Linked DNA regions of Aquitalea magnusonii. The protein of the gene in region 1 interacts with the protein of each later gene in a pairwise test. Links are inferred from orthologs where the notes say so. Each region holds a gene or a part of one and is shown in the gene's direction. Other genes may lie near its edges. The genes, in order: dnaB and DLM_RS17210.

What was found.
Region 2: the proteins of dnaB (region 1) and DLM_RS17210 interact in binary tests that used the Escherichia coli proteins (3 or more experiments, as listed by UniProt). The link is inferred for Aquitalea magnusonii from one-to-one orthologs.

The regions. Positions count from the first base shown.
Region 1 is NZ_AP018823.1:1,131,047-1,137,925, forward strand. Bases 1,181-4,048 are described here. They hold dnaB (replicative DNA helicase), read left to right. Parts: upstream 1,181-1,843; coding sequence 1,844-3,253; downstream 3,254-4,048. Other genes in these bases: DLM_RS05540 (NAD(P)/FAD-dependent oxidoreductase), read left to right, coding at 1,181-1,791; DLM_RS05550 ((2Fe-2S) ferredoxin domain-containing protein), read left to right, coding at 3,306-3,614; DLM_RS05555 (alpha/beta hydrolase), read left to right, coding at 3,614-4,048. Outside these bases: sodB (superoxide dismutase [Fe]), read right to left, coding at 1-480; more of DLM_RS05540, read left to right, coding at 610-1,180; more of DLM_RS05555, read left to right, coding at 4,049-4,222; rnk (nucleoside diphosphate kinase regulator), read right to left, coding at 4,274-4,684; DLM_RS05565 (flagellin), read right to left, coding at 4,796-5,650; map (type I methionyl aminopeptidase), read right to left, coding at 5,789-6,583; DLM_RS05575 (porin), read right to left, coding at 6,690-6,879. UniProt on the Escherichia coli protein: The main replicative DNA helicase, it participates in initiation and elongation during chromosome replication. Travels ahead of the DNA replisome, separating dsDNA into templates for DNA synthesis.
Region 2 is NZ_AP018823.1:3,628,730-3,635,740, forward strand. The notes cover bases 2,160-5,159. They hold DLM_RS17210 (UvrD-helicase domain-containing protein), read left to right. Parts: upstream 2,160-2,651; coding sequence 2,652-4,667; downstream 4,668-5,159. Other genes in these bases: DLM_RS17205 (symmetrical bis(5'-nucleosyl)-tetraphosphatase), read right to left, coding at 2,160-2,492; DLM_RS17215 (c-type cytochrome), read right to left, coding at 4,739-5,159. Also shown: mutM (bifunctional DNA-formamidopyrimidine glycosylase/DNA-(apurinic or apyrimidinic site) lyase), read left to right, coding at 57-872; DLM_RS17200 (lysophospholipid acyltransferase family protein), read left to right, coding at 866-1,744; more of DLM_RS17205, read right to left, coding at 1,671-2,159; more of DLM_RS17215, read right to left, coding at 5,160-5,461; bfr (bacterioferritin), read right to left, coding at 6,190-6,663; bfr (bacterioferritin), read right to left, coding at 6,673-7,011. UniProt on the Escherichia coli protein: Rep helicase is a single-stranded (ss)DNA-dependent ATPase involved in DNA replication; it can initiate unwinding at a nick in the DNA. It binds to ssDNA and acts in a progressive fashion along the DNA in the 3' to 5' direction.

The DNA.
Region 1 (6,879 bases):
TTCCCACACATCACAGGTCAGGATCGGGGTCTTGTCGGTGGTCAGCGGAGTGGCGGCATTGCTGGTGGATACCAGGTCCAACGAGCCATCGCTGTTCTTTACCAGCCAAGCCCAGCCGGAGCCGAAGGTGCCAACGGCAGTCTGGGTAAAGGCTTTTTTGAACTCTTCGAAGGAGCCCCACTTGGCGTTGATGGCATCAGCCAGTGCGCCGGTCGGTTCGCCACCCGCATTCGGTGCCAGGCCAAACCAGTAGAAAGTGTGGTTCCATACCTGAGCGGCATTATTGAAGATGCCACCGGAAGATTTCTTGACGATTTCTTCCAGCGAGGCATTTTCAAACTCGGTGCCCTTGATCAGGTTGTTGAGGTTGGTGATGTAGGTCTGATGATGCTTGCCGTAGTGGAATTCCAGGGTTTCCTTGGAGATGTGGGGGGCCAGCGCATCCAGTGCGTAAGGCAGTTCCGGCAGTTTGTGTTCCATCATGCTCTCCTTGTTGAGAATTGGGCTTGCGAAATTGCGAAAGCCGTATCTAGCGGATTACTGTAACAGCAAGTGTACTGGATTCAACTGTTGATCGCCAATAGTTGACTAAATAAGTAAAGTAAGAAAATGAATAAGTCATACGATGTCGTGGTGCTGGGTGCCGGGGCGGCTGGCATGATGTGTGCAGCCATCGCGGGCCAGCGTGGGCGCAAGGTTTTGCTGCTTGACCATGCAGAGAAATTGGCAGAGAAAATCAGAATTTCTGGTGGTGGTCGCTGTAATTTCACCAATATCGATGCCAGACCAGATCGCTATATTTCAGAAAATTCTCATTTTTGCCGTTCGGCACTGGCACAGTTTGGTCCGCAGAACTTTATAGCCATGATTGAAGGCCATGGCATCGCCTATCACGAAAAGAAACTGGGCCAGTTGTTTTGTGATGACTCCAGTCAGCAGGTCATCGATATGCTGGACGCCGAATGTCAAAAAGGCGGGGTGGTCCGTCAGATGGGTATCAGCATTGGTGCTGTTCGCAAGGATGAGGCCGGTTTGTTCTGGGTGGAAACCTCTGTGGGTGTCTTCGGTGCAACGGCCCTTGTGGTGGCCACCGGCGGCTTGTCCATCCCGCAAATCGGCGCAACACCGCTGGGCTACCGTATTGCCGAGCAGTTTGGGTTGCCGGTAACAGGGCTGAGTCCTGCTCTGGTGCCGCTGACTTTCCATGTAGCGGATGCCGAGGCTTTTGCTCCCTTGGCCGGGGTGTCGCTGGATGTGGAAGTGCGCGCCGGCAAGGGGCGTTTTCGTGAGCAGATCCTGTTTACCCATAAAGGCTTGTCTGGTCCGGCCATCCTGCAGATTTCCTCTTACTGGGAACCGGGCATGGATGTGGTGATCAATCTGCTGCCGGACTGTGACGTCCAGGCATTTCTGGACGAGCGGCAAAGCAGTGAACAACTGGTGAGCAACGCGCTGGCCGAGCTGGGTTGGCCCAAGCGTTTTGCCGAGGCGTGGTTGAGCCGGCTGGGTTTCAATGTCCGGCTGAAGGATTTGTCGCCCAAAAAGCGCTTGCAGCTGGCTGAACAGGTACAGCATTGGCGCATCAAGCCCAATGGCACCCAGGGTTACAAGAAGGCTGAGGTGACGCGCGGCGGGGTTTCCACCAAAGCGCTATCTTCCAAAACCATGGCAGCCAAGGATGTTCCGGGTTTGTTCTTTATCGGCGAAGTGGTTGATGTCACCGGCTGGTTGGGTGGTTACAACTTTCAGTGGGCGTGGTCATCCGGCTATGTGGCCGGCAAAAACTGCTAGAATTGCCGTCTTATCCCATGCTGTTGCCTGTTGCACATTTCATTGAGTCTCCATGACCGAACAGTACGAAAATTTTGATGGTGCCATGGCATCCCTGCGCACACCGCCACATTCGACCGAGGCCGAGCAGTCGGTCCTTGGCGGTTTGATGCTGGATAATGGCGCTTTCGACAAGATTGCCGACGTTGTCTCCGAGGCCGACTTCTATCGTCACGACCACAAACTCATTTTCAAGCACATAGCGCGCTTGATCGAGCTGGGGCGTCCTGCCGATGTTGTCACGGTATCCGAGGTGCTGGACAAGAACGCCGAGCTGGCAGATGTGGGCGGTCTGTCTTACCTGGCAACGCTGGCGCAGAACACGCCGTCGGCCGCCAATATCCGTCGCTATGCGGAAATCGTGCGCGAACGTTCCATCATGCGTCAGTTGGCGGTGGTTGGGGCGGAGATTGCCGAATCGGCATACACGCCACAAGGACGCGATGCTGCCCAGTTGCTGGACGAGGCTGAAGGCAAGGTGTTCCAGATTGCCGAATCCACTGCCAAGTCCAAGCAGGGTTTTCTGGAAATGCCGGGCTTGCTCAAAGAGGTGGTCGAGCGGATTGACATGCTGTACAGCCGGGATAATCCGGACGAAGTCACTGGTATTCCCACTGGCTTTATCGATCTGGATGCCAAGACATCCGGCCTGCAGCCGGGGGATTTGGTCATCGTTGCCGGGCGTCCGTCCATGGGTAAAACCGCTTTCTCGATGAATATTGCCGAGCATGTGGCGGTGGAGGCACATTTGCCGGTGGCCGTGTTCTCCATGGAAATGGGCGGGGCACAGTTGGTGATGCGGATGCTCGGCTCGGTTGGACGGCTGGATCAGCATGTGTTGCGTACCGGCAAGCTGGGTGACGAGGACTGGCAAAAACTCACCTACGCCATTGGCAAGCTGTCTGAAGCGCCGATGTATATTGACGAAACCCCGGCACTCACCGCTCTGGAACTACGTGCCCGTGCCCGCCGTCTGGCACGCCAGCATGGCGGCAAGCTTGGCTTGATCGTGATCGACTATTTGCAGCTGATGTCGGGTTCGGGGCGTGGGGATAACCGCACCGCCGAACTGGGTGAAATTTCGCGTGGCCTGAAAGGCCTGGCCAAGGAGTTGCAGGTGCCGGTGATTGCGCTGTCGCAGCTATCGCGTGCGGTGGAGCAGCGTCCCAATAAGCGCCCGATGATGTCTGACTTGCGGGAATCCGGCGCAATCGAACAGGATGCCGATATCATCATCTTCATGTATCGCGAAGAGTACTACAACCCGGAAAACGCGGAAGTGAAGGGTATGGCCGAGGCCATCATCGGCAAGCATCGTAACGGCCCTACCGGTGCGGTGCGGCTGGCATTTGTCGGCAAGCATGCCAAGTTTGAGAATGCCGCCACGCTGGGTATCAGCGGTTGGGCGGACAGCGACGGCTAAGCCTGTCGGTTAGCAAGAGTCAGGGTGTGCATTCCTACAGGAAAGGTAGTTCATGAGCTTTTTCGACCAACATGTATTTATCTGCTGCAACCAGCGTGCTGCCGGAGAAGATTGCTGCAATAACCACGGTTCCAGCGAACTGCTGGGCTATATGAAGGACCGGGTCAAGGCATTGGGGCTGGCGGGGGAAGGCAAGGTCCGCATCAACAAGGCTGGTTGTCTGGGGCGTTGTGATGATGGTCCGGTGATGGTGGTGTATCCGCAAGAGACCTGGTACACCTTTATCGACCGCGAAGACATCGACGAAATCATCGATGAGCACGTAGTGGCTGGGCGTATTGTTGAAAGGTTGAAGATCTGATGTTGAAAGCCCTGAACAAGTGTGTGATTCCCGGCCCGGTAGGCGAGTTGGAGACCATCGTGGTATTGCCGCAAGGCGAGCCGCAGGGAATTGCCGTCATTTGCCATCCCAACCCGCTGCAGGGGGGCACCAATACCAATAAGGTGGTGCAGACAGCCGCCAAGGCGCTGTCACAGTTGGGTTATGCCTGCTACTGTCCTAACCTGCGCGGGGTGGGGGAGAGTGGTGGTCAGCATGACCATGGGGTTGGCGAGGTGGAGGATGTCATTGCCGTGGTCGAGCATGCCCGCACCGTGCATGGCCAGTTGCCGCTGGCACTGGCAGGGTTTTCGTTTGGTGGTTTTGTGGCAGCGCGTACCCGTGCCGTGATTGAGGCTGACAAGTTGTTGCTGATGGGCGTGGCGGTTGGCAAGTATGAAATCCCCACACCGCCAGTGCCGGCAAATACGCTGGTGATCCACGGAGAGGAAGACGAGGTGATTCCACTGTCTGCGGTGTTGGATTGGGCGCGCCCGCAGGACTTGCCTGTCCTGGTATTCCCTGGGGCGGGGCATTTCTTCCATGGCAAGCTGATCAAACTGGGGCAAATGATTCAGCGCTGTTGGTAAGCCGCTGTTGCCAATATGAAAATAGCCAGTCTGTTGACTGGCTATTTTTAATTAGCGGTGCAGATCGCCTGCCGCTTCAGGCTGGTAGGTGACTTCCAGCACGGTGAGTCGGGTTTGACCTGCCAGCGTGGGCCAATCAATCGACTGGCCTTCGGCCAGGCCTAGCAGTGCTGCGCCAACTGGGGCCAGAACAGAAACATGCCCTGCAGTGCCATCCGCCTGATTAGGGTAGACCAGTGTCAGCAGTTTTTCTTCGCCACTTTGTTCGATACGCACGCGCGCCGTACTGTTCATGGTGATGATGCCGGCCGGAATGTCTTCCGGCTCTACCACTTCGGCACGTTCCAGCTCGGCTTCCAGCGCTGCCAGCGTTGTCTTGTCCTGTGCTGGCGTACGCTCCATCCAGGCTGCCAGCCTTTCGTAATCAAGACTGGAAACAATGATGGATGGTTGGCTGGGCATGGTTGACTCCTTCTCGCAATAAAAAACACAGGCATTTTCAATGCCTGTGCGCATGGTGGTAAATGAAGTATTGGAGTTGGAGTGTCTGAACGACGGAAAGTTGCCTCTGTCCTAGCCAAGCAGGCTGAGTGTGCTGCGTTGCGAAAGATTGGCTTGCGCCTGCACGGCGATGGCGGATTGGCTAAGGATTTGCTGCTGCACCAATTGCGCAGTTGCTGCGGCAAAGTCGGTGTCACTGATGCGACTGTTGGCGGCCTGTGCATTGAGCGAGGCATTCTGCAAATTACTGATGGCCGTGGAAAACTGATTGCTGGCTGTCCCCATCTGGGTGCGTGAGCTGGCAATGGTGTTCAGGTCGGACTCAATCTTGGACTGTGCGGCAATGGCATTTGCCGGGCTGGATATATCGATGGTGCCGGTGGCTGACAGATTGGCATTGTAGCTGTTGAGGCCGCCACTGGATGGGGACGCTGACAGATTGCTGGTGCTGACATTGATCTGATTGCTGTTGTTTCCATCCGGACCAACCTGGAACTGCAGGCTGTTATTGCTACTCAGCAATGCCGTGCCATTGTATTGGGTGCTTTGAATGATGGCCGAGTTGCTTTGGGTGAGCTGATCCACCTGTTGTTGCAAAGCTTGGCGGTTGCTGCTGCTAAGTGCTGCATTGCCAGCCTGTATCGCCAGCTCCTGAATCTGCTGGCTATTGCTTTGTAATTGCGACAAGGCACCATCGGCGGTCTGAACCAGTGAAATCCCATCCAGTGCGTTACTGCTGGCCTGATTGTCGCCACGAATCTGCGCCTCCAGGGATTGCGACAAGGCGGTATTGGCTGCATTGACCGCAGCGCTGTTCAACTGGCTGCCGGATGCCAGTTGGGCCAGAGTCTGCTCGGTATTCTTGCGCGACTTGTCCAGTTGGGTCTGGGCATTCAGGGCGCCAAGGTTGCTGTTGATGCCAAGCATGCAATGCTCACTTTATGCTGTCAGATCATGTGTTTGACTATAGCGCTGTCGATGCGTATTAACCAGTTTTTACATGCAAAAACACCCGCTGGTAGCGGGTGTGGTATGCATTGATGCGGTGTTTGCAGGTGTTGCCAGTTAGCGGCTTGGCTTTGCGGGGGTGCCGGCCGACTGAGTGAGTACTTCGTAGCCGGTTTCGGTAACCAGAATGGTGTGCTCCCACTGTGCCGACAGGCTGCGGTCCTTGGTGGCGACTGTCCAGCCATCGCCCATCATGCGCAGATGGCGTTTGCCTTGGTTGATCATCGGTTCGATGGTGAAGATCATGCCGGCTTCCAGCTTCAGGCCAGTGCCTGGACGACCGTAGTGCAGCACTTGTGGTTCCTCGTGGAAGCGCTTGCCAATGCCGTGTCCGCAGAACTCTTGTACTACGCTGTAACCGCTGCTCTCGGCATATTGCTGAATGGCATAGCCGATATCACCCAGCGTGGCGCCTGGTTTGACCTTTTCGATGCCGCGCCACATGCATTCATAAGTAATCTTGCACAGGCGGCGGGCGTGTTCGCTGACTTCACCGACATAGAACATGCGGCTGGTGTCGCCGTGGTAACCATCCTTGATGACGGTAATGTCGATGTTCATGATGTCGCCGTTCTTCAGAGGCTTGTCATTGGGAATGCCATGGCACACCACGCTGTTGATCGAGGTGCAGATGGACTTGGGGTAGGGGTTGTGGCCGTCCGGCGCGTAGTTGAGCGGAGCCGGAATGCAGCCTTGCACATTGACCATGTAGTCATGGCAAAGCTTGTCGATGGCCTCGGTGGTGACACCGGGTTTGACGAAAGGAGTGATGTAGTCGAGTACTTCGGAAGCCAGCTTGCCGGCGATACGCATTTTCTCGATATCGGCGGGAGTTTTCAGTTCAACGCTCATTGTGGTGGTCTTGGTGTGTGCGGCAATGTTCCATTCTAGCAAATGATGAAAAAACGGGCATCCATGGGATGCCCGTTTTCACGTTTGTCACTAAACAGTGTTCAGCTTAGAACGCAACTTTCAGACCAACACCGAAGGCTTGCGGATCAACACCCTTGGAAAGCGAAGCACCGGAATTGCCAACGTTCGAAGTGTAGATCGGAGTGTTAGCAAAGTTGGCGTTCTGAGAGGCTTTGTTGGTGATCTTGGTGTAGTAGCTGAACACCTTGGTGGTCTTGCTCAGGTTGTAGTCAGCA
Region 2 (7,011 bases), 2.5 Mb from region 1 along the record:
GAATAGCACGCTCGGTTATTTGATCTAGTCAATCTTATCCTGAAAGCGAAAGCAGCATGCCCGAACTGCCCGAAGTGGAAACAACCCGGCGCGGTGTTGCGCCTTATCTGGATTGTGCCACCCTGCAAGGTGCCATCGTGCGCGAAGGCCGCCTGCGCTGGCCGGTGCCGCCACAACTGGATGCCACCCTTGCCGGACTGACAGTACGCGCAGTCACGCGCCGTGCCAAGTACCTGCTGGTTCATTTTGATAGCGGAACCCTGCTAATCCACCTGGGCATGTCCGGCAGCTTGCGTTATGTCCCTGCCGATACGCCACCACAAAAACATGATCACATCGACCTGAAACTGGGCAGCCATGTGCTGCGCTACCGCGACCCGCGTCGCTTCGGTGCCATGCTATGGCATGTGGGGCCAGTGGAATTCCACTCGCTGCTGAAAGACCTGGGGCCCGAGCCCTTGTCGGACGCCTTTGACGGTGAAGTCCTGCATGCGGCCATTGCCAAACGCGGCACAGCCATCAAACTGGCCATCATGGACAATCACGTTGTGGTGGGCGTTGGCAACATCTACGCCAATGAATCGCTGTTTCATGCAGGCATCAACCCCAGCCGTGCCGCGCGTGATCTGAGCCTGGCTGACTGCAAACGGCTGGCCAGCGAAATCAAACGGGTACTGAGCCTGGCGATCGAGGCTGGCGGCAGCACACTGCGCGACTTCGTCAACACCGAGGGCAAGTCCGGCTACTTCCAGCAGGACTACTATGTCTACGACCGGCAGGAGCAAGCCTGTCGTATCTGCAGCAGCCCGATACGACAGATACGGCAGGGACAGCGAAGTTCCTACTATTGCCCGCTATGCCAGCCATGCTAGAGTGGCAGATCATTCAACCCGCACATGAAGCACCGCGTACCTTGAAGTCATCCGCCACTACGTCTTTCCTTACCCGCGCCAGCCGTTTGCTGCGCCTGGTGTGCCACATTGCTTTGGGCATTTTCATCGTTGCTACCCGCTACCCGCGCCTGGCCCAGGCCGAGCGTGCGGTGGTGACGCGCCGCTGGTCTGGTCATCTGCTGAAGATTCTCGGCATCACGGTGCGGGTGGAAGGCGTGAATCCCGGTTTTTACCCGCCCAATACCCTTCTGGTGGCCAATCATGTGTCCTGGCTGGACATTTTCGTACTCAGCAGCTGCACGGTGTCGCGCTTTGTTGCCAAACGAGAGATTCGCTCCTGGCCGCTGATAGGCTGGGTGGTGAATGCCGGCGGTACCTTGTTCATCGACCGCAGCAATCGCCGCGATGCCAGCCGGGTCAATCAGCTACTGGCCGATGCCTTGGGCAAGGGCAGTTGCATGGCGGTGTTTCCAGAGGCCACCACCTCGGATGGTAGCGGCATCCTGCCATTCAAGGCATCGCTGTTTGAAGCCGCCCTGCCCTCACGCAGCACGGTGCAGCCGGTGTCCATGCGCTATCAGTTGCCGGATGGCAGCCTGACCACGGCACCGGCCTATGCCGGCGACACCACGTTCTGGCAAAGCATCAAGCTGATTCTGGCGCAACCGGCCATGGAAGTTGCCCTCACTTACGGTCAGCCGCTGAAGGCGGGCGAAGGCGAGCTGACCACGCGCTTCGCCCTGTCGGAACGTGCATTCCGGGAAGTCTGCCTGGGGCTCAGGCTGCCACTTCCCGATACGCCGGACACGGCAGCGAAAACGTCTGCCTGTCCTCCAGTCGAAGTGCAGTGAGGCTGCCGCCCCACAGGCAGCCGCTGTCGAGCGCGAGTACATCCTCGGTCAGATACAAACCCAGTGCCGACCAGTGGCCACAGATGACGGGCGTGTGGCTGCTGCGCCGGCCCTTGGCTTCAAACCAGGGAATCAGATTGTCCGGTGCGCCATCGCGCTCGCCCTTGTAGGCCAGGTCGATTTCACCATCACGGGTGATGAAGCGCATGCGGGTCATGGCATTGACGATGACGCGCAGGCGCTCAGCTCCCTTGAGCTCATCAGACCAACGCGTGGGCTTGTTGCCATACAGCCGTGACAGGAAATCGCGGTAATAAGGCCCGGACAAGCCATCCTCCACCTCTTCGGCCAGACGCAGTGCCTTGTCTAGGCTCCACTCCGGCAACAGGCCGGCATGCACCATGGCATGGCCCTGTTCGGCAATCATCAGGGGCTGGCAGCGTAGCCAGTCCAGCAACACCTTGCCATCCGCCGCATTGAGAATGTCATCTACGGTGTCACTGCGATGCAGCTTGCCAAAACCTTCCGACACCGCCAGCAGGTGCAGGTCGTGATTACCCAGCACAATCTGCACCCGGTCCTGCTGCTGAAACACCCAGCGCAACACCTGCAAGGATTCCGGTCCGCGGTTGACCAGGTCGCCAGTCAGCCACAGTGTGTCTTTACCCGGATTGAAATCGATCTGTCGTAACAGTTGCTGAAATGGGCCGAAACAGCCCTGGATATCGCCGATTGCGTATGTTGCCATCTTCACCTCTGACAATGCGGCAGGCCATGTTTCATCCGGCCGCGGATAGTCTCATGATACCGCATGCTACAATGCACGGCCTTGGTTACCACGATGCTACGCCGCCGGACACCGCCCTGAGTGCCACGACGGACCAGCCTCACCGCCGGAACTTCACCCATGGCCGCACCACAGCTCAACCCACCGCAGCGCGAAGCAATCCATCACCTTGACGGCCCCTTGCTGGTACTGGCCGGGGCCGGCTCCGGCAAAACCCGCGTCATTACCTACAAGATTACCCACCTGATCCGCCACGGCAATATCCCGGCACGGCATATCGCCGCCATCACCTTTACCAACAAGGCCGCGCGCGAAATGCTGGAACGGGTGGGCAAGCTGCTCACCGCCCAGGAAATCCGCGGCATTACCGTGTCCACCTTCCACTCGCTTGGCATGCAGATACTGCGCCAGGAAGCCACCCATCTGGGCTACAAGCCACAGTTTTCCATTCTGGATGCCTTCGATGCCGGCAAGATCATTGCCGACATCCTGAAAAGCACGCACAAGGATGAAGTGCGCAAGGTACAAAGCCAGATTTCGCTGTGGAAAAACGACCTCAAAGGCCCGGACCAGATGCTGGTGGAAGCGCAGGGCGAATGGGAAAGCATCTGCGCGCGCACCTATCTGGCCTATCAGGACACGCTGACGGCGTACCAGGCGGTGGATTTTGATGATCTGATCCGCCTGCCGGTACAACTGTTCAAGACCCACCCGGAAGTGCTGCTCAAATGGCAGGGCAAGCTGCATTACCTGCTGATCGACGAATATCAGGATACCAACACCTGCCAGTACCAGATGGTGAAGCTGCTGGCCGGGGTGCGCGGCCAGTTCACCGCCGTGGGCGATGACGACCAGTCCATCTACGCTTGGCGCGGTGCCAATATGGAAAACCTGCGCCTGCTGCAGCAGGACTACCCGCAGTTGCGCATCATCAAGCTGGAACAGAACTACCGCTCCACCGCGCGCATCCTGCGCGCCGCCAACGCGGTGATTTCTAATAACCCCAAGCTGTTCGAGAAACAGCTATGGAGTGAGCTGGGCCTGGGCGAGCCCATCCACGTGGTGCAATGCAAGGACGAAGAGCACGAGGCCGAACTGGTGGTGCAACGCTTGCTGGCACACAAGTTTGAATACCGTACCGAGTTCAAGGACTACGCCATCCTGTACCGTGGCAACTATCAGGCCCGCATTTTCGAACAGGCACTGCGCAACCAGCGCATTCCCTACCAGATGGCGGGCGGACAGAGCTTCTTCGACAAGCCGGAAATCAAGGACGTGCTGGCCTATCTGCGCCTGCTGACCAACCCGGATGACGACCCGGCCTTCATCCGCGCCGTCACCACGCCCAAACGCGGCGTAGGAGCCGGGACACTGGAAAAACTGGGCGGCTGGGCCGGTCAGTGCGGCAAAAGCCTGTTTGCCAGCGCCTTCGAACCGGGTTTCCGGGTGCAGGTGCAAAATACCCAACTGGAACCGCTCAGCCAGTTCTGCGACTTCATCAACCGCCTGCAATACCGTGTCATCCGTGAACCGGCTGGCGAACTGGCGATGGAACTGGTCAAGGCCATCGGCTATGAAGCCTGGCTGTATGACAGCGAGGACAGCCCGCGCATTGCCGAAACCAAATGGAAAAACGTGCTGGAACTGGTAGCCTGGCTGGCCAAAAAGGGCGAGGCCGATGGCAAGAACCTGATCGAGCTGTCACAGACCATCGCCCTGATCACCATGCTGGAAGGCCGCGACGAAGGCGAAGTGGATGCGGTGAAAATGTCCACCCTGCACGCATCCAAGGGGCTGGAATATCCCTATGTCTTCCTGGTGGGCACCGAGGAAGGCATTCTGCCGCACAGCGAATCGGTGGATAACGGCATGGTGGAAGAAGAACGGCGGCTGATGTATGTGGGCATCACCCGCGCCCAGCGCATGCTCACCCTCTCCTACTGTGTAAAACGCCGCCGTGCGGGCGAGTGGCAATTTGTCGAACCATCACGTTTCATTGCCGAAATCGACGGCAGCGATCTGCGCCATTTCGGTCGGCCCGGTGCCGAACCGGTAGTCAGCAAGAGCGAGGGCAAATCGCGGCTGGCCAGCCTGACGGCCATGCTGGCGGAAAAGACCAAGCCGGCAGATAACTGAGCGGTTCCGGCGATCCAGACATAAAAAAACGCGCTGCAAACAGCGCGTTTTTCATTGGCAGCATGTTCTGCTTATTTGGCGTTATTCACCATGTATTCGACTGCAGCACGGAATTCCGCATCGCTACCACCGAAACCACCCTTGGGCGGCATGGCATTCAGGCCCTTGGTGGCAATCTTCACCACTTCATCCAGACCAACCTTGGTACGCTCGGCCCAGGCAGCCTTGTCGCCAAACTTCGGCGCACCGGCAGCACCACTACCGTGGCAGGCCACGCAGACGCTTTCGTAAATCTTCTTGCCGACCACAGCCGGATCAGCCGCGGCACCAGCAGCAGCGCCACCCACCGGCGGCTCGGTGAACTTACCGCCACCGGCATTGCCCATATAGGCCACCGCGCGTTTTACTTCGTCATCGGTCAAGTCTGCAGCACCACCCTTGGCCGGCATGGCATTAAAGCCTTGCAGCGCATGCTGGGTCAGCACATCCCACCCCTTGGCAATCCGCGCACCCCAGGCTGCTGCATCGCCAAACTTGGGCGAACCGGCCAGGCCCTGACCGTGACAGGAAATACAAATGGCCTTGAATACCTGTTCACCCGTGCGCATGCCCGGAGGCGCATCGCTGACCTTGGCTTCGCCTACCGGTTTCAGACGAGCGGCAACAGCCTCCTTGGTCATGACTTCGGCATCAACGTTGTAACCACCGGTGGCCAGCTTGGCCAGCAACCAGATCGCCACTACCAGACCAACAACGACGCCAACCAGGACCTTGATGATCTGACCGGGAGCCATTCCGTTCTCATTACTCATTCGAGCCTCGCCTGAAAAAAATGACAATTAAGATGGGATGGGATTATACGGTAAGCCGCGAAGCAAGGCAAAAACCATACACTGGACTCGGACATGCCCTTTGCGCTATGATCCGCCCTGCTTTGCAGCAACATCACAGCGCACCCGTAGCTCAGTTGGATAGAGTGTCAGTTTCCGAAGCTGAAGGTCACAGGTTCGATCCCTGTCGGGTGCGCCAATAATATCAAGTACTTATAGTATATTCAGCGTAAGTACTTTCTGAAAATCGCCCACGTCCCCTCTTGCGGGACAACTTGGCGGCGGTTTTTCAGCATCCAGCCCTTCTCCCTGCATACCTTCATTTATCGGCCTATTTGAACAGGCAAGCGTATTTTTTCAACGCACGCCACGCTCGCAGTACTCGTTCCGCGACATCGCCAATATGGAAAAGCGTGGCACAACTGTCACAAGGCAATGCGTCTTGCTGCGCTGATCTGCTACTGGCGTACTCCAACGCCAGGATCGCGCTGACTGATTGGCAGGACTGCCGCTGGTATCGGACGGGGCTGAAGATCGCTCGGCGGCAAGATGCAATAAACGGTTGTTGTCGCAAGCCATTCCTGGGGACTGACGATTCAACTGTGGCATCAAATGCAGCGGGCTTGCACATGAAAACAGCCGGGCTGTCATATGACAAGCCGGCTGTATCTACGCTGGGCCAACGCCGTGAATCAGGACTGGATCTGGCTTTGCAGGTAGTTGGCCAGGCTGACATCCTTGATCAGGCTTAGCTGGGTTTCCAGCCAGTCTATGGTTTCTTCGCAATGCTCCAGCAATTCCTGCAGCAGTTCACGGCTGACGTAATCCTGCTTCTGTTCGCAGTGGGCAATACCGTCCACCAGTTGCGGGCGCTGTATTTCCACTTCGTAACGCAAATCGCTGCGCAGGCATTCTTCCACTGTTTCACCAATGTGCAGCTTGCCCAGATCCTGCAGATTGGGCAGTCCTTCCAGGAAGAGGATGCGTTCGATCAGCGCGTCGGCCTCTTTCATCACCCGGATGGATTGCTTGTACTGATAGTCGTTGAGCCGCTCCAGGCCCCAGTTGCGGAACATGCGCGCATGCAGGAAATACTGGTTGATGGCGGTCAGTTCATTACGCAGTACATGGTTGAGCAGCTTGATAACGGTTTTGTCTGCTTTCATGAACACTCCTTACGCCATCTGGCTTTGCAGGTAGTTGGACAGGCCGGTCAGCTCGATCAGGCGCAACTGTTTTTCCAGGAAATAGGCATGATCCATCTCGGTATCATCCAGTTGCAGCACCAGCATTTCACGGCTGACGTAGTCTTCGGCCGCCTCGCACTGGGTGATGGCTTTTTTCAGCTCTCGGGTGACCTTGTACTCCACCGCCAGGTCTGACTTGAGCATTTCGGGAACGGTGCTGCCAATCTGCAGTGCTTCGCGCGTGCTCAGGTCCGGCTTGCCTTCCAGAAAGAGGATGCGCTGGATGATGGCCTGGGCATGTTCCCGCTCGTGGGCCGATTCGTGCAA